2 linked regions of the Methylorubrum extorquens genome follow. The protein of the gene in region 1 interacts with the protein of each later gene in a pairwise test. Links are inferred from orthologs where the notes say so. Each region holds a gene or a part of one and is shown in the gene's direction. Other genes may lie near its edges.

The links.
Region 2: the proteins of J2W78_RS16020 (region 1) and ccmE interact in binary tests that used the Escherichia coli proteins (3 or more experiments, as listed by UniProt). The link is inferred for Methylorubrum extorquens from one-to-one orthologs.

The regions. Positions count from the first base shown.
Region 1 is NZ_JALJXF010000001.1:3,377,236-3,392,026, reverse strand. The notes cover bases 7,435-10,266. They hold J2W78_RS16020 (heme ABC transporter permease), read left to right. Parts: upstream 7,435-8,363; coding sequence 8,364-9,170; downstream 9,171-10,266. Other genes in these bases: J2W78_RS16005 ((Fe-S)-binding protein), read left to right, coding at 10,097-10,266; J2W78_RS16010 (DsbE family thiol:disulfide interchange protein), read left to right, coding at 9,354-9,974; ccmD (heme exporter protein CcmD), read left to right, coding at 9,205-9,357; J2W78_RS16025 (transglutaminase-like domain-containing protein), read right to left, coding at 7,435-8,166. Outside these bases: cell cycle histidine kinase CckA, read right to left, coding at 1-778; flagellar biosynthesis protein FlhB, read right to left, coding at 937-2,001; flagellar biosynthetic protein FliR, read right to left, coding at 2,041-2,817; flagellar biosynthesis protein FliQ, read right to left, coding at 2,863-3,129; flagellar hook-basal body complex protein FliE, read right to left, coding at 3,379-3,702; flagellar basal body rod protein FlgC, read right to left, coding at 3,708-4,118; flagellar basal body rod protein FlgB, read right to left, coding at 4,154-4,570; J2W78_RS16035 (hypothetical protein), read left to right, coding at 4,901-6,124; J2W78_RS16030 (NAD(P)/FAD-dependent oxidoreductase), read left to right, coding at 6,230-7,324; more of J2W78_RS16025, read right to left, coding at 7,327-7,434; more of J2W78_RS16005, read left to right, coding at 10,267-10,840; J2W78_RS16000 (lactate utilization protein B), read left to right, coding at 10,837-12,411; J2W78_RS15990 (transglutaminase-like domain-containing protein), read left to right, coding at 13,103-13,963; rplM (50S ribosomal protein L13), read left to right, coding at 14,378-14,791. UniProt on the Escherichia coli protein: Required for the export of heme to the periplasm for the biogenesis of c-type cytochromes.
Region 2 is NZ_JALJXF010000001.1:4,612,953-4,627,909, forward strand. The notes cover bases 1,958-4,955. They hold ccmE (cytochrome c maturation protein CcmE), read left to right. Parts: upstream 1,958-3,200; coding sequence 3,201-3,710; downstream 3,711-4,955. Other genes in these bases: ccmI (c-type cytochrome biogenesis protein CcmI), read left to right, coding at 1,958-3,040; J2W78_RS21585 (heme lyase CcmF/NrfE family subunit), read left to right, coding at 3,757-4,955. Also shown: J2W78_RS21570 (ATP-binding protein), read left to right, coding at 1-1,334; more of ccmI, read left to right, coding at 1,484-1,957; more of J2W78_RS21585, read left to right, coding at 4,956-5,757; J2W78_RS21590 (cytochrome c-type biogenesis protein), read left to right, coding at 5,754-6,215; J2W78_RS21595 (DUF1007 family protein), read left to right, coding at 6,328-7,005; J2W78_RS21600 (nickel/cobalt transporter), read left to right, coding at 6,996-8,009; J2W78_RS21605 (hypothetical protein), read left to right, coding at 8,125-8,856; J2W78_RS21610 (histidine phosphatase family protein), read right to left, coding at 8,847-9,458; J2W78_RS21615 (marine proteobacterial sortase target protein), read left to right, coding at 9,703-11,889; J2W78_RS21620 (class GN sortase), read left to right, coding at 11,886-12,503; J2W78_RS21625 (helix-turn-helix domain-containing protein), read left to right, coding at 12,555-13,355; quaternary ammonium compound efflux SMR transporter SugE, read right to left, coding at 13,360-13,680; pbpC (penicillin-binding protein 1C), read right to left, coding at 13,821-14,957. UniProt on the Escherichia coli protein: Heme chaperone required for the biogenesis of c-type cytochromes. Transiently binds heme delivered by CcmC and transfers the heme to apo-cytochromes in a process facilitated by CcmF and CcmH.

The DNA.
Region 1 (14,791 bases):
GCCCGCCGGAGCCGACGGTGGCGAGGTCGTAGCCGAGCCAGGAGGCGAGCGTCGCGTTCATGTAGACGATCGAGCCGCCGGCATCGATCGACAGGAAGCCGGCCGGCGCGTGGTCGAGATAGTCGATTGCGTGCTGGAGTTCCTGGAAGACGTTCTCCTGGCGCTCGCGCTCGTGGGTGATGTCGCTCACGGTCCAGAGCGCGGCGGAGCCGCGGTGGCGCGGGATCGGCCGCACCGCGATGCGGTACCACGCGAAGTCGCGGTCCGGCGCGCCGCCGGGCGGCGGCGACATCCGGATCTCTTCGGCATAGGCGCGGTCGTCGCGGGAGGCCTGGGCGAGCCGGTAGACCGCCTCCGAGACTTCCGGCGCGCCGACGAAGATGCGCTCGATGGAGCGGAGATTCGAGAAGCTGTCGCCGCCGGCAAGGCGCATATAGGCCTCGTTGGCGTAGATCATCCGCCCGTTGTCCTCGACGACGAGCTTGCCCTCGGGGGCGGCATCGACGATGGCGCGGGTGATGTCGTCGCGCGAGGCCGGGCCGGCGAGCTGAAGCGCGCCGATCGCCAGGGCGAACAGGAAGAACACGCCCGCCATCGCCAGCAGCGCCAGCAGCGCGAGGATAAGCGGCTGCGCCTGCTCGTTGGCGACGAAGGACAATCCCACCGCCGCGCCGACGAGCAGGCCCGCCAGCATCAGCAGCAGGCCGACCCGGCCGGGCCGTTCCGAACGATCGATCGAACCGGACGCCGGCACCGCTGGTCCGCTGACCTCAGCCATCAGGCCCTACCCATCCCTCGCACATGGACGGCACATGGCTGCTGCGAGCCCTGTGGGTCGTCGAATGCCGCGCCTTTTGCCGGAGCATTGCCGGACAATGGTGCATAAACCGTGGCGCCTGAACGACTTCGCCGTCCCATGCGGAAGCGGATCGAGCCTCAGGCGGCTCGGCGAAGGCGAAGCACGAAACCGATGACCTCCGCAACTGCGCGATAGTGCTCGGCGGGAATCTCGGCATCGACTTCGACCGTGGCGTGGAGGGCGCGGGCGAGCGGTGGGTTCTCCATCACCGGCACGTCGTGGTCGGCGGCGACGGCGCGGATGCGCAGCGCCAGCGAGTCGACGCCCTTGGCGACGCAGATCGGTGCGGCCATCCCGGCTTCGTAGCGCAAGGCCACGGCGAAGTGGGTCGGGTTCGTCACCACCACGGTCGCGGTGGGCACGGCGGCCATCATCCGCTTCTTCACGCGCGCTTGGCGCAATTGCCGGATCCGGGCTTTCACCTCGGGGCTACCCTCGCTCTCCTTGTGCTCCTGCTTCATCTCCTCCTTGGTCATGCGCAGACGCTTGTGCCAGCGGTTCCGCTGGTAGAGCGCGTCGCCGAGGGCGATCACGGCATAGACCGCGAGCATGCCGCCCATCATCTTGAGGGCGAGGGTCAGGGTGCCCTGGAGCGCGACGCCGGGATCGAGCTGGGCGAAGGATTCGGCCCGGTCGTGCTCGCTCCACAGGATCGTCCCGGCAATGGTGCCCACCACGACGATCTTGGCGAGCCCTTTGCCGAAATTCACCCAGGCATCCATGCCGAGCAGGCGCTTGGCGCCCGCCATGGGCGAGATGCGCGCGAATTTCGGCATCAGGCTCTCGGCGGTGAAGATCGGCCGGTGCTGGATCAGGCCGGCGGCGATGGCCGCGAGCATCGCGATGCCCAGAGGCACGGCGAGCGCCTTGGCGCAGACCCAGGCCGCGCGCAGCGCCACGCCGAGATAGGTGCCCGAATCCGAAGGCAGGCCGCCGGCATGTTCGAGGAAGCCGCGCATGTCGCGGGTCAGCCCCTCCGCCATGGGCTTAGCCGAGAGCATCAGGGCGAGGGTGAAAGCCGCCAGAATGAAGAAGGTGTTGATCTCGGGCGAGTTGGGGACGTCGCCCCGCTCGATCGCCTGCTCGATGCGCCGTGGCGTCGGGTCTTCGGTCTTGTCCTCGTCGTCGGTCTCGTCGGACACCGGCTCAGGCTCCCCTGTTCCCGATCAGCGCAAGGGGGATCAGCGACCCAGGAACGCGCCGAGATAGCGGCCGAGATCGTCGAGGAACAGCCCCATGATGAGGCCGAGCGCCCCGACGAACAGCATCATGCCGATGATGACCGAGGCGGGAACCGCGAGGAAGAACACCTGCAATTGCGGCATCAGCCGGGAGAGCACGCCGAGGCCGAGATTGAACAGGATGCCGAACACGATGAACGGCCCGGAGATCCGCACCGCCAGGGCGAAGCTGCGGCTGAACGCATCGAGGGCGAGCTTGGCCGCATCCGCCATCGCCGGTACGCCGCTCGGCGGCAGCAGGACGTAGCTGCGCCCGATCGCTTCGAGGGCGACGTGGTGCAGATCGGTCGCCAGGATGAGCGTGACGCCGAGCATCGCCAGGAAGTTGCCGATCGCCGCCTGCTGTCCGCCCATCGTCGGATCGACGGTCATGGCATAGGACAGGCCGAGCTGTTGCGAGATCACTACGCCCGCCGTCTGGAGCGCGGCGACGATCATGCGCACGCACAGACCCAGCATCAGCCCGATCAGGATCTCGCCGATCAGCAGCCCGATCAGGGAGGGGGCTGCCAGCGCCGCATTGCCCGTCGGCAGCATCGGGCGCACGGTCGGGAACAGCACCAGGGTCACGAGCAAGGCGAGGGCGAGCCGCAGGCGGCCCGCAATGAGCTGCTCGCCCAATCCCGGCATCAGCATCATCAGCGTGCCGACCCGGGCGAAGGTGATGAGGAAGGCCGCCGCGAGGCCGGGCAGCAGCAGGTCGAGCGGCGTGGTCATGCCGTCCCATCCTACACGCTTGGGCCGGCTGCCGCTGCCGCCGCATCATCCGCCCGCCGCGATCCGAGCAGCGATCCGGGCCATGTAGGCGGCCATGGCGTCGCCAATGAAGGGCAGCATCAGGAGCATCACGCCGAACACCGCGACGATCTTCGGCACGTAGATGAGCGTCTGCTCCTGAATTTGCGTCAGAGCCTGGAACAGCGAAACGATCAGGCCAACGACGAGGGCGACGATCATCATGGGACCCGCCACCTTCAGGAAGACGAAGATGCCGTCGCGGGCGATGTCGAGGATGGCGAGACCGGTCATGGGAGTTCGTCTTTAATCTGGGGGGGGCGTCGGCAGCATCCCCTCTCCCCGCTTGCGGGGAGAGGGCTTCGGCGACCTCGTCGTCGCCGAAGCAAGGCGGCAGCCGAGGGTGAGGGGGCGTTTCCATAGGAGCCTCTTGCTGAGGCGCCCCCTCACCCTCGCTCCCGCTTCGCCTCCGCTCCCGGCCCGCACAACGAGGTACAAGCCGGCCTCTCCCCGCGCGCGGGGAGAGGGGAAACCAGAACGGAATCAGATCGGCATCCGCATGATTTCTTCGTAGGCGGAGATCACGCGGTCGCGCACGGCGACGAGGGTCTGGAGGGCGGTTTCGCTCTCGGCCACCGCCGTCACTACGTCCACAACGTTGGCCTTGCCGGTGGCCGCCGAGAGGGCGGCGCGGTCGGCCTGCGCCCCGGATTGGGCGACGTTGTCGAGGCTCTGCTGCAGGAAGCCGGTGAAGCCGCTCGGTGCGGTCAGGCCCTGGGCCATGCCTTGGACGGGTTTGGCGGCACCGGGACGGGCGAGGCTTTGGGCGTTGCCGTAGGCACCGGCTGCGAAGGCGGAGGTCGTCATCGGGGCTACGCCTTCAGGATCTCGAGGGTGCGGGAGATCATCCGCCGGGTGGCGGTCACCATGTTGAGGTTGGCCTCGTAGGAGCGTTGGGCCTCGCGCATGTCCATGTTCTCGATCAGCCCGTTGACGTTGGGCAGGCGCACCTCGCCGCGGGCATCCGCCGCCGGGTTGCCGGGATCGTGCTTGGTGCGGAACGGCGTCGGATCGCGCCGCACCCGGCCGGCCTCGACGACGCTGGCGTTCAGTTCGTTGTCGAAGCGGCTGGTGAAGGTCGGGATCTTGCGCCGATAGGGATCGCCGCCCGCGGTCTGGGCGGTCGAATCGGCGTTGGCGATGTTCTCGGCGATGATGCGCATCCGGCCGGACTGCGCCTTCAAGCCCGAGGCGGCGATGCCGAGGCTCTTCAAGAAATCCATGACCGATCCCCGTTCAACGATGTCAGCGAGCGATGTCAGCGCTTGCCGACGGCGATTTTCAGGGCGTCGAGGCTCTTCTGGTAGAGCGAGGCGACGAGTTGGTAATCGGATTGATTGTCGCCGGCCTTCATCATCTCTTCCTCCAGGTTCACCCCGTTGCCGGAGGGGCGGACCTCGAAGCCTTTGAAGCGGCGCGGATCGGCGTTCGGTCCGGTGCTCGCCGTCATCCCGATATGCGTGGAATCGGTGCGGGCGATCCCGTCGCCGCCGACCGAGGCCCCGAGCGGCGTCGCGAGTTTCACCGAGGCCGCGGACGGCTCGGCGAGATCGCGCGGGCGAAAGCCCGGCATGTCGGCGTTGGCAACGTTCTCGGCGAGCAGTGCCTGGCGGGCCTGATGCCACTGCATCCGGGTGCGCAGCATGCCGAGCAGGGGCAGGTCGGTGAGCGACATGGTGCCTCGGGGTCGGCGCGGCTGGCGATGGATTTCGGAGAGCCACAGGTCCGAACCCGGCAGAATCTGCCGCTCACATGGTTAAAGAGCCGTTAACCGGGCAAAACCTGCCGGGTACCCGTGAGGCAACGTCGCCGCGGATGGTGGAATGGCCGCGGCCGGCGGCACCGAGTTGTTAACGGAGTGTCAACATACGTTGCCGGAGCGCTAAGCGGCGGCGATAATCGGGGCGTGTAATGCGTGGGGCCGAGATTGCGTCTCCCGCCGGCTTCGGTCACCGCCGGACGTCGCGCGGCGGCGTCGGAGCCCCGACTTAGAAAGACGCGGGTCTTGCAAGCGTTCTTCAGTTCCGAGGGCTCCTACGCCTTGCAGTTCCTGGTGATCTTCCTCGTCATCCTGGTGCTGTTCCTGATCGCGGCGCTGCTGTTCATGCGGCTGTCCGGGCGGGGGCTCACGCTGTCGGCGAGCGCGGGCCAGCGCGGACGCCAGCCGCGGCTCGGCATCGTTGACATCTACGAGCTCGACCGGCAGCGCCAACTCATCCTGCTGCGGCGGGACAACGTGGAGCACCTGCTGCTGGTCGGCGGCCCCAACGATGTGGTGATCGAGCGCCATATCCAGCGCGGCGCGGGCGCCCGCTACGCGCCGGACGGGAGCGTCCGGCCCGGCGGCGAGGCCGGCCTGAACGATCCCGCGCTGGAGCCGCGCACCGATCCCTTCCTCGATTCCCCGATGCCGCCGACCTTCGCCATGCCGGAGGTGGTCCCCTCGGCGGTGTCCGGTCCCCAGCCTGCCATCGACCGGGCACCGCCCCTCGATCCCGGCCTGTTCGAGCCTGAAGTCCTGCCGGCCGACGCCCCTGCGCGGCCGGTCTCGCCGGTCAGCCGGCTGATGCGGCGCACGGCGCCGCCGGTGGTCTCTCCCCGCCCCGAGGTCTCAACCGAGCGCCCCGCTCGGCCGGAATCCGCGGCAACCGAGCCGGTGCCGGAACCTGTGCCGGAGGCGCCGGTCATGGCCGGTCGCGGGCCGCGGTCGGTCGATCCGGCCGTTCTCTCGGACATGGCCCGGCAGCTTCAGGTGGCGCTGAAGCGGCCCTCATCCGCGGTTACGCCGCCGCCTCCGGCCTCGAAGCCGCCCGAGCCGGCGCCCGATCCAGTCGCTGCGGCGATGGCGGCTCCGCCGGCTGCCGCCGCACCGCCACCGCAGGCTGCACCGGCTCAGCCGGAGCCGCCTCCCGCCCCGGTCCCGGCGCGCCCCCGGCCCGAGCCAAAGCCCGCGGCGCCGGCCAAGCCCGTCGCACCCCCTCCGTTCGTGGCGCCGCCGAAGCCGGAGGCGGCAAAATCCGAACCTCTGAAGGCGGAGCCGCCAAGACCCGAGCCCGCAAGACCCGAGCCTTCAAGGCCTGAGCCGTCCAAGCCGGAACCGTCCAAGCCGGAACCGTCGAAGCCCGAACCGCCCGAGCCCACCGCCGGGGGTCAGAACCCCTTCTCGGTGGAGGAGATCGAAGCCGAGTTCGCCCGTCTCCTCGGGCGCCCGCTCGACAGCAAGAACTGAGACGAGCAAGCTGATCCGGGGCTTGGCCGAAGGCTTGTTTCTCCGGAGGCCGCCGACCCTTGTGACGGTGCGGCGGCCCGAACGTTCGTGAGGCAGGCCGCAGGCATGGAGGCGCTCGTCGTCGGGGCAGGGGTGGTGGGGCTGGCGATCGCGCGGGCCCTCGCGCAGCGCGGCGCGTCCGTGATCGTGGCGGAGGCGGCCGAGGCGATCGGCACTGGCGTGTCCGCCCGCAGTTCGGAGGTGATCCACGGCGGGATGTATTATCCCCCCGGCTCGCTGCGCGCCCGCCACTGCGTCGAAGGACGCCGCCGCGTCGTCGATTTCTGCGAGAGCCACGGCGTACCCTACCGAATCTGCGGCAAGCTGATCGTGGCGACGCATGAGGCGGAGTGTCCGGCGCTCGAAACGATCCTGTCCCGCGGCGTTGCGAACGGCGTTGAAGACCTGACCTGGCTCGAGCGCGCCGAGGCGGTCGCCCTCGAACCCGCTTTGTCCTGCGTCGCCGCGCTCCATTCCCCCGCCACCGGCATCATCGACAGCCACGCCCTGATGCTGGCGTTCCTCGGCGATCTCGAGGATGCAGGCGGCGTGCTGGCGTTGAATACCCCCATCGAAGCGGCTCGGCGCCGAGATGGGCGCTGGGAGGTCCGCTTCGGCGGCGAGGCGCCGGACGTCCTGAGGGTCGATTGTCTCATCAACGCCGCGGGCCTCGGCGCCCAGGCCCTCGCCCGCCGGATCGACGGGGTCGCGTCGGAGGATATCCCCCGGCAGGTTCTGGCCAAGGGCAGCTATTTTGGATGCAGCGGCCGGCCGGCGTTCACGCGGCTGATCTACCCGGCCCCGGTCGAGGGCGGCCTCGGGATCCACCTGACGCTGGATCTGGCCGGGCGCATGCGGTTCGGTCCCGATGTCGAATGGGTGGACGCGCTCGATTACGCAGTCGATCCGGGACGCGCCGACCGCTTCGAGGCGGCAATCCGGCGATACTGGCCCGGCCTGCCGGACGGGCGACTGATGCCGGATTATGCCGGCATCAGGCCGAAGCTCAGCGGTCCCGGCGAGCCGGCGGCAGATTTTCGCATCGACGGACCGGGCGAACACGGTCTGCCCGGCTTGGTTCAATTCTTCGGGATCGAGAGTCCGGGACTGACCTCCTCGCTCTCACTAGCGGAGGCGGTGGCCGATCAGGTGATGGCGTAGGGTTAGGCGGCCTGCATCAGATCGGTCTTTGTCCCGTCCGCAACTTCATCGGTGTGAACCGTGAAATTGATCAACCGCGCGGCGCCGAAGCTTGTGGAAATCGCGCAATCCGTCGCGTCGCGACCGCGCGCCATGACGATGCGTCCGATCCGCGGCGTGTTGTGGCGGGCATCGAAGGTGTACCAGCGACCGCCGAGATAGACCTCGAACCATGCCGAAAAGTCCATCGGATCGGCAACCGGCGGCACACCGATGTCGCCGAGATAGCCCGTGCAATAGCGCGCCGGAATGTTCATGCAACGGCAGAACGCGATGGCGAGATGTGCGAAATCGCGGCAGACGCCGACCTGCTGCTGATAGCCGTCGAAGGCCGAGCGTGTGGCATCCGCCTTCTGGTAGTCGAAACGGATGCGCTGGTGCACATAATCGACGATGGCCTGCACCCGCGCCCACCCTTCCGGCGTCTGGCCGAAGAGCGGCCATGCGATCCCGACCAGTTTATCGGTGTCGCAGTAGCGGCTCGCCATAAGGTAGAGCATGACCTCGTCGGGCAGGTCCTCCACCGGAATCTGGGCGGCCTCCGGCGCGGCCGCATCGGGCAGGCCCGTATCGGCGACCAAGAGGTCTGCCGAGATCGTAAGGCGGCCGGGCGGCGCGACGATTCGGGTACAGACGTTGCCGAACGAATCGAGCATCTGCCGCTGCGAAATCGGCGGATCGAAGACGATGGCCTCCGGGCTGCGCAGGTCGCCCTGGCGGGAGGGGTGGAGGCTGAGGAGCAGCGACATTGGCGTTGCAGCATCAGTCTCGAAGGTAATCTCGTAACCAGTCCTGATCAGCATGCGACAGCTCGTAACTTCGATCTTCAATCCCGAAAAATAAAGTTTGAGCGGGATTAATAATTAAGTCTCCGGACTATCACGCGTTCCAGTATCGCGCTGCACAAATGTTTCGCACCACGCCGACTCGAAAGGCAGGCACCGGGCGGGACGTCGGCGCGCATTGCCGCTGCAGCGCACTCGGCGGTATGGAGGCTTCCATGTGGACCGCTCTCTGGAACCGCCTCGCCCATCCGGGCCACTTCCTGCGCTGGTCGGGTGTGGCCTTGCCCTGGCTCGCAGCGGCTTCGGTCCTGCTCGTCGCCGCCGGGCTGTACCTGACGTTCTTCGTCGTGCCGCCCGACTACCAGCAGGGCGACACCGTCCGGATCATGTACGTCCACGTCCCGGCCGCGCTCCTCGGCATGGGCTTTTATGGCGCGATGACGCTCTCCGCGATCGGTACGATGGTCTGGCGCCATCCGCTCGCCGACGTGTCGCAGCGCGCCGCCGCGCCGATCGGTGCGGCCTTCACCCTGATCTGCCTTGTCACCGGCTCGCTCTGGGGCAAGCCGATGTGGGGCACCTACTGGGTCTGGGACGCGCGCCTGACCTCGATGCTGGTGCTGTTCCTGATCTATTGCGGCATCATCGCCCTGTGGCGGACCATCGAGGATCCGAGCCGGGCAGCGCGCGCGGTCTCCATCCTGACGCTGGTCGGCGCGGTGAACCTGCCGATCATCAAGTTCTCGGTGAACTGGTGGTCGACGCTGCATCAACCGGCCTCGATCCTGCGCATGGGCGGCTCGTCCATCGATTCCTCGATGCTCTACCCGCTGCTCGAGATGGTGCTGGCGATGACCCTGCTCGGCGTGACGCTGCACCTTCAGGCGATGCGCACCGAGATCTACCGCCGCCGGGTGCGCACCCTGCTGATCCGGCAGGCGGAGCGGCTCGATGCCGGCGTGCAGGACGCTGCACCGACGACCCGCGCCGCGACGACCCTTCCCGTGGGCCAAGCGATCTAAGTCGATCGATGGGACGATCACTCTGAGACCCGCCATGGAATTCGGACCTTACGCCCCCTTCATCGTCGGTTCCTATGGCTTCGCGGCCCTGGTGCTCGGCGCCCTGGCCCTCAACGGCTGGTGGGACGGGCGGGCGCAGCGCCGCGCGCTCGCCGAGCTGCAGGACGAGCGGGGAGGTCGCTCGTGAGCGCGCAGGCCCCGCAAGCGACCCCACCCGGCACCGGCGAACGCCCCCGCCGCTCGCTCCTCGCGCTGCTGCCGGTGCTGGTCTTCGCCATCTTGGCCGTCACCTTCCTGGTCCGGCTGCGCTCGGGCGCCGATCCTGCGGCGCTGCCCTCGGCGCTGATCGGCAAGCCGGTCCCCGCTTTCGCGCTGGAGCCTGTGCCGGGCCTTCAGGCCGCCGGCCGGCCGGTGCCCGGTTTGTCGAGTGCGGACCTCAAGGGGCAGGTGACCGTCCTCAACATCTTCGCTTCGTGGTGCGCCCCCTGCCAGATCGAGCATCCGATGCTGATGCGGCTCGCGCAGGAGCCCGGCCTTCGCCTCGTCGGCATCGACTACAAGGATCCGGGCGATGCCGGTCGGCGCTGGCTGGAGCGCAACGGTCTCCCCTTCGCGGCGGTCGGTAACGACGCGAGCGGCCGGGCGGGAATCGACCTCGGCGTCTACGGCGTACCGGAAACTTTCATCATCGGTCCCGACGGCCGGATCCGCGACAAGCTCGTCGGCATTCTGACGCCGGAAAATTACGCGAGCGTGCTGGAGCGCATCCGCGCCGCCGGACGGACTGCCCCCGTGACCAACTGACCAAGACAAGGGCGCGCGCTTGGAAACCGGGGGGCGGAGGCGTATGCAGCCCCTGTCCGCTTGAAACCGTTCCAAGGTGGTTAAGCGGTGCAACCGTCTGAAATCACCATCAGAAGAGCGCCATGCGGATCGGACTGTTCGTCCCCTGCTACGTCGATGCCTTCGAGCCCGAGGTCGGCATCGCCACGCTGGAACTGTTGGAGCGCTTCGGCCTGACGGTCGAATACCCTTACGATCAGACTTGCTGCGGCCAGCCGATGACCAATACCGGCTGTCATGGGGAGGCCGCCGCGACAGAGGCGCTGTTCGTCAGGAATTTTTCCGGGTTCGACTACGTCGTCGCACCGTCCGGCTCCTGCGTGCATCAGGTGCGCGAACACCTCACCGCCATCCCGCAGACCGACGAGGTCAAGCATGTGCGGGCCCGGACGTTCGAACTCGTCGAGTTCCTGCACGACGTGCTCAAGATCGAGGATCTTCCCTGGGCGGAGTTCCCGCACAAGGTTGCCTACCATTCGAACTGCAACGCGCTGCGCGGCATCGGCCATGCACGGCCGTCCGAGCTGAACCGGCCGTTCTTCTCCAAGCCGCTCAACCTTCTGAAGAAGGTGAAGGGGGTCGAGATCGTCGATCTGACCCGGCCCGACGAGTGCTGCGGTTTTGGCGGTACCTTCTCGGTGTTCGAGCCCGCGGTCTCGGCCAAGATGGGCTACGACAAGGTGACCGATCAGGCTCGCGCCGGCGCTGAATATGTGGTCTCGGCCGATTCTTCCTGCCTGATGCATCAGAAGGGCTGCGCCGAGCGCCTCGGCGTACCGCTGAAATACATCCACATCGCCCAGGTGCTGAACGGAGCCGCCGCATGAGCGCCGACGACCTGACCCCGCGCCAGACCGAGGATGTGCTCCACCCCGAGGTGCGCGCCCCCTCCGACGAGAGCGAGCGCGGGCCCGGCGGCGAGCGGCTCCAGCACGCGGAAGCCGCTTCCAAGCCGATCCGCGCCGACGCTCCCCGCGAGCCGCAACCGCGCGGCGCCAAGGTGCGCGGCAACCGGCCGATCGATCAGGCGGAGGCTGCCGAGCGCTTCCTCGCCGCGCCGATGCATCAGAAGGCTCATGACGAGCGCCTCTGGGACGTGCGCCGCAAGCGCGATGTCGCCGCCCACGGCATTCCCGAATGGGAAGAGCTTCGCGAGATCGCCTCGCAGATCAAGACGCACACGCTCACCCATCTCGACCACTACCTCGAACAGTTCGAGGCGGCTGCAAAGGCCAACGGCGTCCATGTCCACTGGGCCGAGGACGGGGCGGAGCACAACCGCATCGTCCTCGACATCCTGCGCAAGCATGGCGCCAAGTCGCTGGTGAAGTCGAAGTCGATGCTGACCGAGGAGTGCGGCTTCCGTCACTTCATGGCGGCCCACGACATCGACGTGATCGAGACCGATCTCGGCGAGCGCATCCAGCAGCTCGATGACGAGGAGCCGAGCCACGTCGTGATGCCGGCGGTTCACAAGACCCGCCTTGATGTCGCCGAGGTGTTCGCCCGGACGCTCGGCACCGATCCCGACAACGACGACGCCCACTACCTCGCCGAGAGCCAGCGCGAGACGACGCGCCCGCTGATCCTCAAGGCCGATGCCGGCCTCACCGGCTGCAACTTCGCCATCGCCGAGACCGGCACGGTGGTCACCTGCACCAACGAGGGCAATGCCGACCTCTCCGGCAACGTGCCGCCCTTGCAGATCCACTCCATCGGCATCGAGAAGATCATCCCGCGGGTCGAACATCTCGGCGTGTTCATCCGTCTGCTGTCGCGCTCGGCCCTCGGCTCGCCGATCACCCAATACACCTCGCATTTCCGCGGGCCGCGGCCGGGCACCGAGATGCACATGGTGCTGGTCGATAACGGCCGCTCCGAGCGGCTGGCGATGGAGGAGTTCTGGACCTCGCTCAAATGCATCCGCTGCGGCGCCTGTATGAACACCTGCCCGGTCTACCGGCGCAGCGGTGGCCTCTCCTACGGCGCCACCTATTCCGGGCCGATCGGGCTCATCATCGATCCGACCTTCAACAAGCGGAAATACTCGACCCTGCCGTTCTCCTCGACCATGAACGGCTCCTGCACCAACGTCTGCCCGGTGAAGATCAACATCCACGAGCAGATCTTCGCGTGGCGCAAGGTGCTGGCCGAGGAACACCAGATCCCGCTGCTGAAGCAGGGCATGATGAAGGCAGCGGGCGCCGTGCTGAGCCGTCCGGCCGCGTACCGCGCCGCGATCCAGACCGCCGATTCGGCCCTGCGCGTCCTGCCGCGCTTTGCCGTCTACAACCCGGCCAACACCTGGGGGAAGAAGCGCGAGATGCCCCATGCGCCGCGCCAGAGCTTCCACGCGTGGTACCGCCAGAACCGGATGAAGACGGGGGGCGACGCGTGAGCGCCCGCGAGGCCATCCTCGGCCGGCTCAAGGCCAACCGCCCGGCCGGCTCGTTTCCGTTGCCCGACGTGCCGACCTTCGCACCCCTGGTGGGGGACGATCTCGTCGCCGAGTTCGCCGAGCGTCTGGGCAGGATGGGCGGGCGTGTCGAGCGTGCGGGCAGCCCGTCCGATCCCTTCGCCCCGGTGCGGTCGCGCCTGGACGGGGCGGCGGTGATCGCCTCCGCCGTGCCGGAGTTCTCAGGGAACCGCGACCTCGCCGCTGTCGCTGGGCCGACCGAGGTCAACGATGTCGACGTGGCGGTGGTACGGGCCCGCTTCGGCGTCGCCGAGACCGGCTCGGTGTTGTTTACGCAAGACGACCTGATCGTGAACGCGGTCGCCTATCTCGCCCAGCACCTGATCGTGCTGCTCGACCCCGCCGACATCCTCGTGAACATCCAGGCCGCCTACAAGCGTCCGGACTTCGGACAGGCGGCCTATGCCGTGCTCCATACCGGCCCATCCGCCACCGCCGACATCGAGGGCGTGCTGATTCACGGGGCGCAAGGCGTGCGCTCGCTGACCGTGCTTCTGCTGCAGCGCAAAAAAAACAAGCAGACTGAAAGCGGAGCCGAACGGACCTCTGCGCGTTTGCGGCAAAACGCCTCGCTCGATCGGGGCGTCTTCTTGGAAAGTTCGGAGCCGTCCCCGTGCGATTCAAGCTCGGTTGCAGTCTTGCCTACGAGGTCAAGGCGCCTACCACCTTCATCTTCAACGTCGAAGTCGCGAAGCTGAAAAGCCTCGAAATCGCCAGCGAAAGCCTGACCCTGGCGCCGGACCCGGCACGGCGCGTCTACGTCACGCCGGACCTCAAGAACCGCTATCTCGGCGTCAACGTGCAGCCCGGACCGTTCTCGCTCGAGTACAATGCCGAGGTGGAACTGACCGTCGTGCGGGCCGACCCGGCGACGATCTCCGAGACGCCCGTCTCCGAACTCCCCCTCGACATCCTCCCCTTCCTCCTGCCGAGCCGCTTCGTCTCGTCGGACCGGCTCGCCGCCTTCGCCCAGGCCGAGTTCGGCGGCCTTCCGAAGGGCCATCAACGGGTCAATGCGATCTGCAACTGGATCCACGACAACATCGCCTACCGGCGCGGCGCGAGCGATGGCGAGACCACGGCCGACGAGAGCCTGCTGATGCGCGCCGGCGTGTGCCGCGACTTCGCCCATCTCGGCACCGCCTTCTGCCGCGGCCTCGGCATCCCGGCCCGGTTCGTGAGCTGCTATGCCTACGGCCTCGTGCCGGGCGACTTCCACGCCGTGTTCGAGGCCTATCTCGAAGGGCGCTGGTGGCTGTTCGACGCAACGCGCCAAGCCCATCTCGACGGTCTCGTGCGCATCGGGATCGGACGGGATGCGGCCGAAATCGCCTTCTCCACGCCCTACGGTGACATGCAGCCGACCGGTATGGAGATCCGCATCGATCGCGCCGACGGAGGTCCGGAGCCGATGGAGCGTACGGTCGAGGCGATTTCGACGGAGGAGCCGGCTCCGCATGCCGGCGCGGCCTGAACGAAACGCCTCATCATCGACGGCTTACCCGGCGAATCCGGTCGGCCGAGCGCGGTATGAAATTTATTTCGTGTGAGGCGGATTAAACGGCATTATCGATCGTCAAACATATGTTCCAGGCAAGCCTGGACGAATCTCCAAACTCCGCCCGCCCGGCTTCGTCCGCGGCGGGCTTTTTCGTTCTCGGCCGGGCGTCGACTGGCGAGTTGCGAAAGCCGTCACGGCAAACGACATGAGGTATCTTGATACCACAGCTGCAAAAGCCTTCTAGGGATTGCGTTTTTCTCCGCAGGGCGCTCACCGTCTGCCTTGACGCGAACACCGAATCCCCCTAGTGACCCGGCTGTACGCCGCTGCGTCCTCACCCGACGCGGCGGCGCCTTATTTCCAACGTCACCGGCACGGGAATCGGCCATGAAGACCACTTCGCTGAAGCCCGCCGACGTCGACAAGAAGTGGGTCGTGATCGACGCCGAGGGCCTCGTCGTGGGCCGTCTCGCTTCGATCGTGGCGATGCGTCTGCGCGGCAAGCATAAGCCCGCCTACACGCCCCACGTCGATTGCGGCGACCACGTCATCGTCATCAATGCGGACAAGGTGAAGTTCACCGGCCGCAAGTACGACCAGAAGGTCTACTACCACCACACGGGCTATCCGGGCGGCATCAAGGAGCGCTCGGCCAAGTTCATCCTCGAGGGCCGGTTCCCCGAGCGCGTGGTCGAGAAGGCCGTCGAGCGCATGCTGCCGCGCGGCCCGCTCTTCCGCCAGATCCTCGGCCACCTGCGCGTCTACAAGGGTGCCGCGCATCCCCACGAGGCCCAGCAGCCG
Region 2 (14,957 bases), 1.2 Mb from region 1 along the record:
CCGCGATCCTCGTCATCGCGGCCTTCATCCTCACCACGCTCTACCGCGAGAACACCGAGCGCGCCTTCGACAGCCGCCTGCTCGTCTTCGCCAACAACCTCGCCACCGATCTCGTCTCGCCGAGTGACCCCGAGACACGCTCCTTCTCGCTCGGCGATCCGCGCTTCGACCTGCCGCTGTCCGGCTGGTACTGGCAGGTCGGGCGGCCCGACGCGAAGCCGCGGGATCTGCGCACCTCGCGCTCGCTCGTCGGCGTGCCGCTGAAAGGGCCCGATCAGGCCGGCACCGCGACCATCGGGCAGATCCGCCAGGGCTACGGCCGGGGCCAGGACGACCGCAGCCTGCGCATCGTCGAGCGCGACGTCGATGTCGGCGCCGACGGGCGCTACACCGTGCGGGTGGCCGGGCCGGCGGATGAGATCGTCAACGACGTCGAGCGCTTCCGCTTCTCGCTGTTCATGACCTTCGGCCTGCTCGGCTTCTCGCTTGCGGCCACCGCGCTGCTGCAGATCCGCTTCGGCCTCGCGCCGTTGCGCAAGCTGCGCACGGCGCTCGGCTCGATCCGCCGGGGCGAGGCCGACCGGATCGACGGCGAGTATCCGCGCGACATCGCCCCGCTGGCGGGTGAGATCAACCTGCTCATCGAGACCAACCGCGAGATCCTGGAGCGCGCCCGCACTCAGGTCGGCAACCTCGCCCACGCGCTGAAGACCCCGCTCTCGATCATCGTCAACGAGGCCGGCGGCAGCGAGGCCCCGCCGGAGCTGTCGGAAAAGATCCGCGAGCAGGCGGCGGTGATGCGCGATCAGGTGAACTACCACCTCGACCGGGCGCGGGCCGCCGCGCTCGCCGGCACCCTCGGCACCTCGACGGAGGTCGAGCCGGCGCTGGCCGGCTTGGTCCGCACCTTCGGCAAGATCTACCGCGACAAGGACATCGCCTACGAGGTCCACGTCCCGCCGGGCCTGCGCTTCCGCGGCGAGAAGCAGGATTTCGAGGAGATGATCGGCAACCTCGTCGACAACGCCTCGAAATGGGCCACGGGCCGGGTCTCGATCTCCGCCGCGCCGACGGCCGAGCACGACTATCCCCACCTCCTCGTGGCGGTGGAGGATGACGGGCCGGGCTTGCCGGAGGAGGATCGCGCGGCGGTGCTCAAGCGCGGCCGCCGCCTCGACGAGACCAAGCCGGGCTCCGGCCTCGGCCTGTCGATCGTGGCGGATCTCGCCACGCTCTACCGCGGCCGCTTTCGCCTCGAGGCGGCTTCCCTCGGCGGCCTGCGCGCGGTGATCGAGGTGCCGGGCGACGCCCCCGCGGGGGGCGGACAACGCTGAGTGGTGGCGGCCTTCGCGAAGGTTACGCATCGGCACGTCTGTGCTATGGCCCTGCTTCGCTCGCGCGTGACGACGTGTCACTTCGGGGCGATGTCGTGCGGGCCCCGCTCGGGCTCTACACGGGGCCGAGCTTAAAAACTTTGGGTCTGATGACGGCGATCTGGTTCATCCTGGCGGCCATGACCGGCGCAGCCGTGTTCGCGCTGCTTTGGCCGATGTCGCGCCGCCGCCGGCACGGGGTCGGGCCGGAGGCGGAGGGCGGCAACGGGCTCGCCACCGAGACCGGCTTCTACGAGGATCAACTCGCCGAGATCGAGCGCGATCTCGGCCGCGGCCTCATCGCCCCGGCGGAGGCCGAGGCAGCGCGCGCCGAGGCCGCACGCCGGTTGCTGCGAGCGAGCCGCGAGGAGCAGGCGGACGGGTCGGGGCCTGCGCCGATCGCCGAGCCGCATCTGCGCCAGCGCCGGGCGGCCTCCGCCTTCGCGCTCTCGACGATCCCCCTCGTCGCGCTCGTCGTCTACGGCCTCTACGGCTCGCCGAACCTCCCCTCGCAGACCGACGCCGACCGCAAGGCGACGCGGGCCGGCGCGCAGGATCTGATGACCGCCATCGGCCAGATCGAGGCACGGCTCGCCAACCACCCGGACGACGTCCGCGGCTGGAGCGTGCTCGGCCCCGTCTACATGCGGCTGGGTCGGTTCGACGACGCGGCCCGCGCCTACGCGGCGCTGGTCCGCCTCAAGGGCGAGGACGCCCAGGCTCTGTCCGATTGGGGCGAGGCCCTGGTCGCGGCCGCCGACGGCACGGTCTCGCCGGAGGCGCGCAAGGTGCTGGGCCGGGCGCTCGCCGCCGACCCGAAGGCGGCCAAGCCCCAGTTCTATCTCGCCCGCGGCGACGAGCAGTCCGGCGACGTAGCCGGCGCCGTGCGGCGGCTGGAAGCGATGGCGGCCTCCGCCCCCGCGGACGCACCCTGGCTGCCGACGGTGCGCGAGAACCTCGCCCGGCTGAAGGGTGAGACCATGGCCGCGCCGAAGGCCGGAGGAGAAGCCGGGGAGGGCGTCAAGGACGCCGCCAAGGAAGGCGCGATGTCCGAGGCGCCGGTGGCCGGGCCGGGCGGCAACATCCAGGCTCTGCCCCCCTCGGAGCGGATCGACGCGATTCGCGGCATGGTCGAGGGGCTGGAGCGGCGCTTGGCCAAGCAGGGCGGCAGCGCCGACGAGTGGCTGCGCCTCGTGCGCTCCCACGCGGTGCTCGGCGAGCGCGACAAGGCGCTCGATGCGCTGGAGCGCGGGCGCAAGGCGTTTCCCGACGATAAGGAGGCGCAGGCGCGTTTCGATGCGCAGGCCCACGAACTCGGCCTCGCCGGGGCCGGGGCACCCCCGCCGAAGGCAGAGAACGGCGAAAAGTCCGGCGAGAAGAATGCGGCGGAGCCCGACGCCGCCACCGCGATCCGAGCGATGCCGCCGGCCGAGCGCGAGGCGGCGATCCGCGGTATGGTCGCGAGCCTCGACCGGCGGCTCGCCGCCAAGGGCGGCAGCGCCGACGAGTGGATGCGGCTCGTGCGCTCCTACGGCGTGATCGGCGATCGGGCCGCCGCAGCCCGGGCCCTCGACCGGGCCAGGATGGCGCTCGCCGCCAACCCGAACGCCGTGGAACGCCTCGATGCGCTCGGCAAGGAACTCGGTCTGACACCGGCTCAACCGTAGCGGAAGGCCGCCCCTGACAATCGGTCCCGCCCGTTCAACCTTGACCCCGCGGGCGGGCGGGCCGAAACCGGTCTCTTGATCCTCAGCAGACGTCGGACCACCATCAGGCCTTCAAGCCTGAAGGAACGAGAAGAAGCCGACGAACCGGGACGGAACCGTCGTGACCCGCAAGAGCCGCCGCCTGATCCTCATCGCCGCCTGCGGCGCCGTGCTGGCCCTGGCGCTCGGGCTGATCCTGTCGGCGATGAGCGGCTCGATCGTGTTCTTCCGCTCCCCCGCCGATGTGGCGGCGCAGGGTGTGGCGCCGGGCACCCGCTTCCGCCTCGGCGGCCTCGTCAAGGACGGCTCGGTGAAGCGCGGGCCCGATCAGAACGTCGAATTCGCGGTGACGGACACCAACGCCACGGTTCCCGTACAGTATCGCGGCCTGCTGCCGGACCTGTTCCGCGAGGGCCAGGGCATCGTCGCCGAGGGCACGCTCGATGTCGGCGGCGTGTTCCGGGCCGACACGGTGCTGGCCAAGCACGACGAGAATTACATGCCCCGCGAGGTCGCCGACGCCCTGAAGGCGCAGGGACGCTGGCAGGAAGGCGGGGGCAAGGAAGCCCCCAAGGACGCGGCGAAGCCCGAGACGGCCGACGCCACCCTGGGCCAGCGCAGCGAGCGGTGAAAGATTCCATGACCGTCCGGACCGAAACCGCGCGAGGGAACTGCCGGTGATCGTCGAAATCGGCCATTACGCGCTGGCGCTCGCGCTGGCGCTCTCCCTGGTGCAGGCGGTGATGCCCGCTTGGGCCGCCCGCTCGGGCGACGGGGCGTTGCGCGAGGTGGCGGGGCCCGCCGCGCTCGGCACCTTCGCCTGCATCCTGTTCGCCTTCTGCGCGCTGACCTACGCGCACGTGACGTCGGACTTCTCGGTCCAGAACGTCGTCGAGAACTCGCACACCGCCAAGCCCTTGATCTACAAGATCTCCGGCGTCTGGGGGAACCACGAGGGCTCGATGCTCCTCTGGGTGCTGATCCTCGCTTTGTTCGGCGCCTGGGTCGCCACCGCCAAGACCTCCGTGCCACCGGTGCTGCGCACCAACGCGCTGATGGTTCAGGCGAGCATTACCTTCGTGTTCGTGCTGTTCATCATCACGACCTCGAATCCCTTCGCCCGCGTCGCGCCGGCGCCGCTGGAGGGCAACGACCTCAACCCGCTGCTGCAGGATTTCGGCCTCGCGATCCATCCGCCGCTGCTCTATCTCGGCTATGTCGGCTTCTCGGTGACCTTCGCCTTCGCCGTCGCCGCCTTGATCGAGGGGCGCATCGATGCCGTCTGGGCGCGGGCGGTGCGGCCCTGGGCCCTGATCGCCTGGAGCTTCCTGACGCTTGGCATCGCCATGGGCTCGTACTGGGCCTATTACGAACTCGGCTGGGGCGGCTGGTGGTTCTGGGATCCGGTCGAGAACGCCTCGCTGATGCCCTGGATCGCCGGCACGGCGCTGTTGCACTCCATCGTCGTCATGGAAAAGCGCGACGCGCTCAAGGTCTGGACGGTCCTGCTCGCCATCCTCACCTTCTCGCTCTCGCTGGTCGGCACCTTCATCGTCCGCTCGGGGCTGCTCACCTCGGTGCACAGCTTCGCTTCCGATCCGAGCCGCGGCGTGTTCATCCTCGCGATCCTCGCGCTGTTCATCGGCGGCGCGCTGACCCTGTTCGCGTGGCGGGCGCCGAGCTTGCGCCAGGGCGGCCTGTTCGCGCCGATCTCCCGCGAGGGCGCTCTGGTGATGAACAACCTGTTCCTCGTCGCCGCCTGCGCCACGGTGTTCGTCGGCACGCTCTACCCGCTGCTGCTGGAGATGCTGACGGGCGAGAAGATCTCGGTCGGCCCGCCCTTCTTCAACTGGACCTTCATCCCGCTAGCGCTGCCGCTCCTCGTGATCGTGCCGTTCGGGCAGGCGCTGGCATGGAAGCGGGGGGATGCCGCCGCCGCCGCGCAGCGCCTGCTCGCCGCCTTCGCGGTGGCCCTCGTCGTCGCGCTCGGCGCGGCGGCTCTGGCCTGGGGCGGCCCGGTCATGGCACCGGTCGGCCTGGGCTTCGGCGCCTACCTCATCATCGGGTCGGTCCTTGAGATCTGGGCGCGCGCTCGCGGCTATGGCCACAACCGGACGCGCGATCTTGGCACCACTTGGCGCCGGGCGATCGGCCTGCCGCGCTCGGCCTGGGGCACGGCTCTGGCCCATGCCGGCGTCGGCGTCGTCGTGCTCGGCATCGCCGGGCAGGGTTGGGCGACGGAGGGGCTGGCCACGATCCGGCCGGGCGGCCAGGTCGCCTCCGGCCCCTACGTCGCCACCCTCGACCGTGTCGGCCCGACCAAGGGCGAGAACTACGAGGAGACCACCGCCTTCCTGACGCTGCGCAACCGCGCGGGCGACTACGTGGGCACGACCGAGACCGGAAAGCGCTTCTACCCGTCCCGCCGGATGACGGTGACCGAATCCGGCCTGAAGACGGTCGGCGTCAGCCAGATCTACGCCAGCCTCGGCGAGGTGATGCCCGACGGCTCGATCGGCATGCGTCTCTACTACAAGCCGCTGGTGCTGCTGATCTGGATCGGTTCGCTCATCATGGCGGCCGGCGGCGGCCTCTCGCTCACCGACCGGCGCATGCGCGTCGGCGCCCCCGTCAAGGCGCGCGCCAAGCTGCCGCCCGCCGCGGTGCCCGCCGAATGACCCACCTCCGCTCCACGATCGCCGCGCTCGGCTTGAGCCTCGCCGCGCTCCCTGCCCTCGCGGTGCAGCCGAACGAGGTGCTGAAGGATCCCGCCATGGAGGCGCGGGCGCGGCACATCTCGGAGGGCCTGCGCTGCCTCGTCTGCCAGAACCAGTCGATCGACGATTCCGACGCGCCGCTCGCCAAGGATCTGCGCGTGCTGGTGCGCGAGCGGCTCAAGGAGGGCGACAGCAACGGTCAGGTCATCGATTACGTCGTGGCCCGCTACGGCGAGTTCGTGCTGCTGCGCCCCGTCTTCGGTTGGCATACGCTGCTGCTGTGGCTGAGCCCGCTGCTCGCGGTGGGTCTCGGCGCCTTCGGTATCTGGCGTCTGTCGCGCCGCCGCCCGCCGACACGGGTAGCGGGTCTGTCCAAGGCGGAGGAAGCCGAGGTCGAGGCGCTGCTCAAGCGGCCGTAAGCGCAAGGGGGTCGGCAGAGGCGCCCCGGCGCCCTGCTTTCGCCCGATCGGGCGGGCAGGATCCGGCCCATCGTCGTCACCGCCGACCTGCCGCGAGCCTCCCCCGAGCGCCATGCCGATCGCCGCCTCTCTCCGATATCGCGCCCTCGCCGCCGCGCTCGGCCTCGTCGCCAGCCTCGCGACCGTGAGCTCGGCCTGGGCCCACCCCCATGTCTGGATCACGGCCAAGGCCGAACTCTCCTACGAGGCGGGCCGCGTCACCGGCATCCGTCATGCCTGGACCTTCGATCCCGAATACACCGCCTTCCTGACGCAGGGGCTGGACGCCAACGGCGATGGCAAGGTCTCGCCCGAGGAGCTTCAGGGCTCGGCCACGGAGCATGCAGGCAACCTCGCCGAGTTCGCCTACTTCACGAAGCTCAAGGTGGCCGGCAAGGAGCAAGGCTTCGCCGAGCCGCAGGAGGCGCGCATGGCGATGGAGGGCGGCCGGCTCACCCTGAGCTTCCTGCTGCCGCTGAAGACTCCCGCCGTGCAGGGCAAGGGCGTCGCGGCGGTCGAGGTCTACGATCCGACCTACTTCATCGCCTTCAGCCTCGCCGACGGGGCCGACGCGATGCGCCTCGCCGGTGCCGCCCCCGGCTGCAGCATGACCGTGACGCGGGCGAAGAACACCGAACCGACGGTGGCCTCCGCCGGCCAGTCGATGACCGAGGCGATGTTCGAGGCACTGACCGCCGCCTCGAATTACGGCGAGCAGTTCGCCAACCGGGCCATCGTCGCATGTCCCTGACCGCCGCCCTGCGCCCCGCGGGTCTGGCGGGCGGGCGGTGGCCGCTGCGGCTGGCACTCGCTGCCGGGGCGGTCGTGGCGGCTGGCGCTCTCCTCGCCGGTATCGCCTGGGCGCTCGGCCCCGTCGCCGCGCCGCCGCCGCGCTCGCCCTTCGGCATCGGCTTCCGCGAAGCCGCGCCCGCGACGACCGGGCTCGGCGGCTGGCTGCTCGCGGTGCAGTCCAATTTCTCCAGCAACCTTCGCGCGGCCGTGACGGCGCTGAAGGCCGGCGGCCCCTGGATGCCGCTGATCGTGATGGGCTTTGCCTACGGCGTGTTCCACGCCGCCGGGCCAGGCCACGGCAAGGCGGTGATCGCCGGCTACATCGTGGCGGGCGAGCGCACGCTGCGGCGCGGCTTCGCCCTGAGCGCTGCCGCAGCCCTGCTCCAGGCTTGTGTCGCCATCGCCATCGTGCTCGTCGGCGTCCTCGTCCTCAACACGACCGCTGCCGGGATGACGCGGGCCGGCACCCTGATCGAGACCGTGAGCTTTGCCCTCGTGGCGGCGCTCGGCGCCGCGGTGACGTGGCGTAAGGCCGGGCGGCTCGCCGGCCTCGCCACCGATGCGCCGCCCGAGGCGTGCGGCCCCGGCTGCGGCCATACCCACCTGACCGATGCCGCCGCCCTCGACCGGCTCGGCGGCTGGCGCGAACGGGCCGGCGTGGTGCTCGCCGCGGGCTCGCGCCCCTGCGCCGGGGCGGTGCTGATCCTCGTGTTCTGCGCTGCGCAAGGCCTGCTCGCCGCCGGCATCGCCGCGACCTTCGCCATGGCGTTCGGCACCGCGCTCACCACCGGAGCGCTCGCAAGCCTTGCGGTGTTCGCCAAGGCCCTGGCGCTGCGGCTTGCGGGCGGGCGTGGGCAGGCTGGCGCGCTGGCGGTCGGCGGGCTCGAATTGCTGGCCGGGGCTTTTGTGCTGGTGCTCGGGCTCGCCATGCTGTCGGGTGTAGCCTCCGGCCTGGGTGGCTAAAGCATCGTCCCGAAAGGTGGCCGCCGGCTTTCGGGAAAAGACGATGCTTTTGACAGCCCTCTCGCCAAGGCCCACGCAGCCGTGCAAGCTTCTCCCGGATCGGGAGGAGCCCTGCTTGAGCGAACACCACGCCCTCGACGTCTTCGCGCCCCTCCTCAACTGGCGGCTCCTGAAGGGCTCGCACGCCTTCCCCGGACCGGACGGGGGCACCTGCATCAACGAGGCGGCGATGGTCGCGGCGGGGCTGCCCTACCGGGCGATCACCGCGAGCGACCAGTGTCCGCCGTGCTTCTCGCGCCCGCTTGCGGCCTACGCGCTCGGTCTCAACGACGCCATGCCGGAGGCCGCGCGGCAGGGGCTGATGGCGTTCGTGCTGCGGCTCTCCGGCTCGGCGGATGCGCCTGCGGTCGAGGCTGCCCGCACCACCTTCCTGGCGCTCGAGAGCGCCCGCCGCATCCTGCCGCCGCTCCTTGATGCAGCCGGATTGCCGGCGCTCGCCGCACGCTGCGAGACGGCCTCCGATGCGGGGGCGGCCATGGTCGTGCTCCGCACCGCCGAGATGCAGGGCGGTGCGCTGTCTTACGCCGCCGCCGGCCGCCACGCCTGGATCGTGGGTGCGCGCGCCTCCGCCGTGTCGCGCACCGCCACGGCGGCGTTGCGCGCCTTCGACGACCCGCGCAGCGCCGCCGAGGTGGCGGAGGGGGCGGCCCCCTTCGCGGAGGGGACGTGGCGGGCCGCGCTCGGCCTCCTCGACGCGGCGCTTCGGATCGGCCGGCAGGCGCCGGAAATCGACCTGATGTCCGCGCATGCGCGTCTGGAAGCGGCGCGGGCCAGCGTTCAGCCGTAGGCGCGCGGGCGCGGCTCCGCCGTGAGGTCGACGTCGAGCGCCTCGCAGTTGGCGAGCCAGCGCCCGGTCAGGTGGTAGAAGAAGGTGCAGTGGCCGACGACCGCGATGGTCCGCTCCGGCCGCGCCCGCAGCCAGTCGCGAAACCCAGAGACGCGCTGGTCGAACAGCATCCGCGGCTCGACGTGCCAGCCCTCGGGCCCGGCCTCGCCGTCCGCGTACCACCACGTCTCGGGAAGATGGCCGACTTGGAAGGCCGGAAATTCCTGCGCCAGCACCGAGGCCGCCCGGCCGATGTCGCAACTGCTCTCCTGGCATTCGCGGTGGAGCACCTCCACCAGCACGTCGGGCCCGGCCGGGTGATCGGAGAAGATCCCGGCAGTGGTCTGGAGCGCCCGGGTCAGCGGCGAGGTGACGACGAGTTCGAAGGGGATACCGCGCAGCGCCATCCGGGCCGCGGCAACCTGCGCGTGGCCGCGCTCGGACAGGCGCGCATCGATGTGGCCGGGGTCGCGCCCCGTCGCCTCGTGATGCGCGTTGAAGGTCGATTCGCCGTGGCGGATGCAGACGATGCGGGTGGCGGAGGGCGGGGTCGAGCGGGACATCGCCCCGATGTAGGCGGATCCCGCGCCGCGGGAAGCGGCCGTGACGCCGCGCCCGATCTTCCGCACCGATCCGGACGAAGCGTCACAGTAAGCGGCGAATGGCGCCGCTTTCCGGACATCGCGCGCCGCCCGGGTGCGGAGCGGGGCCGAAGGTGGGCGAAGCGTCCCGTGGCAGCGCGGCACCCACTGGAGGAGCCTTGGCAGGAACCGGCCGCCGCGCCGGCATCCGCCGATGGAGGCTTCCATGCTCTCGCTTCCCCACTCCCCGCTGCCACACTCGCCGCTCGCGCACCCGGCTCCCGGCCTGACGCGCAACCTGCTGCTCGGGCCGCTGATCGCCCTGTTGCTCGCGCTCGTTGCCGGCATTGCGCCGGCAAGGGCACAGGATTCGAGGGCACAGGACGGCAGCGGCACGCTGTTGCTGCGCTTCGAGGGCGGGGCGCCCGTCGAGGCGCCCCGCCTGAAGGCGGATGCCGCGATCACCGTAAGCGGCCCGACGGCGCGGGCGACGATCACCCAGGCCTTCCGCAACACGACCACTGAATGGGTCGAGGGCACCTACCTGTTCCCGCTGCCGGAGGATGCGGCGGTTGATACGATGAAGCTCGTGGTCGGCGACCGGGTCATCGTCGCCGACATCCGCGAGCGCGAGGCGGCGCGGCGCGTCTACGAGGCAGCGAAGGCCGAGGGCAAGGCCGCCGCGCTCACCGAGCAGCAGCGTCCCAACCTATTCACCAATGCGGTCGCCAATATCGGCCCCGGCGAGACCGTGCTGGTGCAGATCGAGTACCAGCAGCCGGTGCGGTCCTCCGCCGGCACCTACGCCCTGCGCCTGCCGACCGTCGTCGCCCCGCGCTACAGCCCCGCGCCCCCGGCGGTGACCTCCGTCGTCGAGCGGGCCCCCGCCGCCGATCCCGTTCCGGATCGCGAAACGATCGCGGCCCCGGTGCTCGACCCGGCCCGCCACGCGCCGATCAACCCGCTGACGCTCACCATCGCTCTCAAGGCCGGCTTTGCCCTGGGCCAAGTGCGCAGCGCGACCCACGCAATCCGCGTCGAGGAAGTGTCCGGAAACGAGCGCCGCATCACGCTCGCCGACGGCGCCACCGCCACCGACCGCGATTTCGAGCTGACCTGGACCGCCGCCCCCGGCGAGGCGCCCTCGGTCGGCCTGTTCCGCGAGCGGGTCGCGGGGGCTGAGGCGGTGCTCGCCGTGGTGACCCCGCCGGAGACCGCGAGCCCGGCCGCAACCGTCCCTCGCGACGTGGTGTTCGTCATCGATAATTCCGGCTCCATGGGCGGCGCCTCGATGCGCCAGGCCAAGGCGGGCCTGCTGATCGGCCTCGACCGGCTGGGCGCAAATGACCGCTTCAACGTGATCCGCTTCGATCACAGCTTCGACACGCTGTTCCCGGATCTGGTGGCCGCCGACGCGCACCATCTGGCGCGCGCCAAAAGCTTCGTGGCGGGACTCCAGGCGAGCGGCGGCACGGAGATGCTGGCGCCGCTCCAGGCCGCCTTGCGGGACGCGACGCCGGAGGAGACGGCGCGCCTGCGCCAGGTCGTGTTCCTCACCGACGGCGCCATCGGCAACGAGGCGCAGATCTTCTCGGCCATCGCGACGGAGCGCGGGCGCTCGCGGCTGTTCATGGTCGGCATCGGCTCGGCCCCGAACGGCTACCTGATGCGCCACGCCGCCGAACTCGGGCAGGGCAGCTTCACCCAGATCGACACGCCCGATCAGGTGACCGAGCGGATGCGCGCCCTGTTGGTGAAGCTGGAGAGTCCCGCCGTCACCGACCTGACCGCGACCTTCTCCGAGCCCGGCATCGACGTGACGCCGGCCCGCCTGCCCGACCTGTACCGGGGCGAGCCGCTCACCCTCTCGGCCCGGATGGGGCAGGCCCGCGGCACCCTGACCCTCACCGGCCGGATCGGCGGCCAACCCTGGCAGACGCTTCTGCACCTCGATGCGGCGCAGGAGGGAACCGGCATCGGCAAGCTCTGGGCGCGTGCGAAGATCGCCGAGGCCGAGACCGCGCGGCTGACCGGCGGGCTCTCGCCGGAGGCGGCCGACGCGGCGATCCTGCGGCTGGCTCTCGACCACGGGCTGACGACCCGCCTGACCTCGCTCGTGGCGGTGGACGCTACCCCGCGCCGGCCGGCCGGGATGCGCCTTGCCAGCACCGAACTGCCGCTTAACCTGCCGGCCGGCTGGGACTTCGAGACGGTGTTCGGCACGCAGGACGAGGCTCCGCAGCTTCCCCCGCCGCCGCGCCAGCGCCGCGCCGCGGCCTCGGCCACGCAGATGGCCGCCGCGCAGGCGGTGGCGCTGCCGCAGACCGCCACGGATTTCGAGATCCGCGCATGGCTCGGGGCGCTGCTGCTGGCGCTCGGTCTCCTCCTCTCCCGCCGCCGGCTCGCAGCGTGAGCGGGTGCGCACAACAGGGCGCCGCACCGTGGTGCTCGGGCCGGAGGGGCCTCGCCGCCCTTCCGGCCTTCCTGCTCGTCGCGGCCGGCTTGGTTCTGCTGGCGCAGGCGGCCTGGATTCCGGCCAAGGCCGCCCTGGCGCAGGTGCTGCTGGAGCGCGCCTTCGCCCGCACCCTGGCCGAGGGCGTGGCCGTCCCTCCCTGGCCCTGGGCCGATACGGTGCCGGTCGCCCGCATCGGCTTCCCGCGGCTCGGCGAGCATTACGTGGTGCTCGCCGGTTCGAGCGGGCAGGCGCTGGCCTTCGGGCCCGGCCATGTCGAGAGCACGCCGGAGGCGGGCGAACCGGGAACGGCGGTCTATGCCGCCCACCGCGACACCCAGTTCCGTAGTCTCGGACGGCTCTCCATCGGTGATCTCATCGAAGTGGTGCGCCGCGATCGCGTCAGCGTCCGCTTCCGCGTCACCGGGAAACGGGTCGTGCGCTGGGACGCATCCGGCCTCGATCCGGCCGCGCCGGGCCGCCGCCTCGTGCTCGCCACCTGCTGGCCGCTCGACGCGGTGACGCCGGGGCCGGAGCGCTTGCTGGTGGAGGCGGATGCGGTCACCGAGCCTTGACGCCTCCCTCACCTGTGCGGTTCTGTGCGGATCCGTCCGGAACCGCACGCCATGTCGCTGATCGAGGCCGATCACCCCGAGACCGAACTGCCCGACGGGCAGAGCCGCGCCATCGCGGACGCCGTGCGTGAGGCGCTGGCCCGCCGCCGCATGTCCCGGCAGGCGCTCGCGGACGCGGCCCGCATCAGCATCTCGACCCTCGAGAAGGCGCTGTCGGGCCGCCGGCCCTTCACCCTGGCGACCACGCTGCGCCTGGAGGAGGCGCTGGGCCTTCCCCTAAGGGTGCAAACCACCGTGCTGCCCCTCGCGATTGCGGAGAAGGCGCGCCACGCGCCGGAGGAGTTCGGCTCCTACACCCGCGAGGCGGTGGCCTTCCTGACCGGGCGCTACCTGACGCTGCGCCCCTCCTTCGGGCAGGCGGGGGCGATCTTCGCCTACCGCACCGAGATCGCTTGGGACGCCGACAGCGCCCGGCTCGTCTTCCGCGAGGCCGAGCGGCTCGACGCGCCGTTCGCGCAATCCGGCACCGTCTCGGTGCCGAACCAATCGGGCCAGATCTACCTCGTCACCAACTTCCAGGGGCAGTACCGCCTCGCCGTGCTCGGACGCCCGACGATCCAGGGCGAGATGTTCGGCATCCTGACGACCCTGTTCTCCGGCCGCGGCACCCAGCTCACCCCGGCCGCGGCCCCGCTCGCCCTGGTGCCGGAGCGCGGGGCGCTGGCGGAGGGTGCGCAGTACGGGCGCATCACCACCGGGATGGCCTGCGAGCCGGCCTACCGGCGCATCCTCGACCGGGTGCGCGAGGATGTGTTCGCGGTGTTTCCGGGGTGCGGGGAGGGAGCGGCCTGAAGCGTCAGGCCGTGCTCGATAGCTTCATCAGCACGAGGCCGCCGACGATCAGCAGCGCCGCCACGATGCGGGTGGCGTTCATCGCCTCGCCGAGAAAGGCGATGCCGACGATGAAGGCGCCGACGGCACCGATGCCTGTCCAGATCGTGTAGGCGGTGCCGAGCGGCAGGCTGCGCATCGCCCAGGCGAGGCAACCGAAGCTCAAGGCCATGGTCACGAGGGTGATGACGCTGGGCCAGAGGCGCGAGAACCCCTCCGACTGCTTCATCGAGAAGGCCCAGACGACCTCCAGCAAACCGGCAACGACAAGAACGATCCAGGCCACGGCAACCTCATGGGGCGCATGAGCCGGGCCGTCCCGGACTTGGGCCCCTGGATGGGGGAGGACGTTGCCTCGCAGACGCTTCACCTAAAGCGGAGGCTGGAAGAGTCACGTGTGAGGCCGCACCAAAAAAACGCCAGTCGCTATTCCAGCCGTACCACCACGCTGTCGCTGGCGCCCGCCGCATCCATCACCGAAATCCGGGCGAAGCCTGCCCCCTCCGGGCTCCATTCCGACTGCCGGCGCATCGCCTCCGCGACCGGCAGGCCATCGACCATCCAGGTCAGCGGCGGCTGGCCGCCCAGGGCTTTGAGGGCGAGGCGGGCCTGCGCGCCCTCACTCAAACCAAGATCGACCCGGGCGCCGTCCGGCGGGTAGGCGATCTTGAGGGGCACGCCGAGCGTCGCGGCGAAAGTTTTTGGGGCATCCCGGCGGATGTGGCGCAGGGGCGGGGGCAGGGCCATGGTCGCGACGACCAGCGCGTCGCGGGGCCGGGGGAGGGCCTCCGGCTCGCCGCCGAACCGGGCGAAGGCATCGAACAGGATCGGCGCGGCTTGGGCACGCCCGACGAGCCCCGGCACCGAGGCGCCGTCCGGGCGGCCGATCCAGACGGCGATCGTCACGCGGGCATCGAACCCCACCGCCCAGGCGTCGCGGTAGCCGTAGGAGGTGCCGGTCTTGAAGCTGATCCGGCCGGGCAGGGCGTTCTCCGGGGGCGGAGCGCCGCGCAGGGTGTCGGCGACGTACCAGGCCGCCACCGGGTCGGCGATGCGCCGCTCCGGCTCGGGCGCGGCGGCGGGACCGTCGAGGCGCCGGACCAGCGCCGGCACGCTGCCCCCTCGGGCGAGCCCCGCATAGAGCCGGGCGAGGTCGGTGAGCGTGATGCCGAGGCCGCCGAGCGCCACGGGCAGGCCCGGCGCCGTGTCGCGCGGTAGCAGGATCGTCGCGCCGGCGCCCCGCAGCCGCGCGATGAAGCGGGCGGCGCCGACCGCCTCCAGAAGCTCGACCGCGGGCAGGTTCAGCGATTGCTGGAGTGCGACCCGCGCCGTCACCGTGCCGCGATACCCCATGTCGAAGTTTTCCGGGGCGTAGCTCGCGGCAAAGCGCGCCGGGCGGTCGTCGAGCAGCGTTTCCGGGTGGGCGAGCCCGTCCTCGAAGGCGAGCGCGTAGATGAACGGCTTCAAGGCCGAGCCCGGCGAGCGCACTGCCTGCGTGGCATCGACGGCACCCGCGCGGGCAGCGTTGAGGTAGCCGGCGCTGCCGACATGGGCGAGCACCGC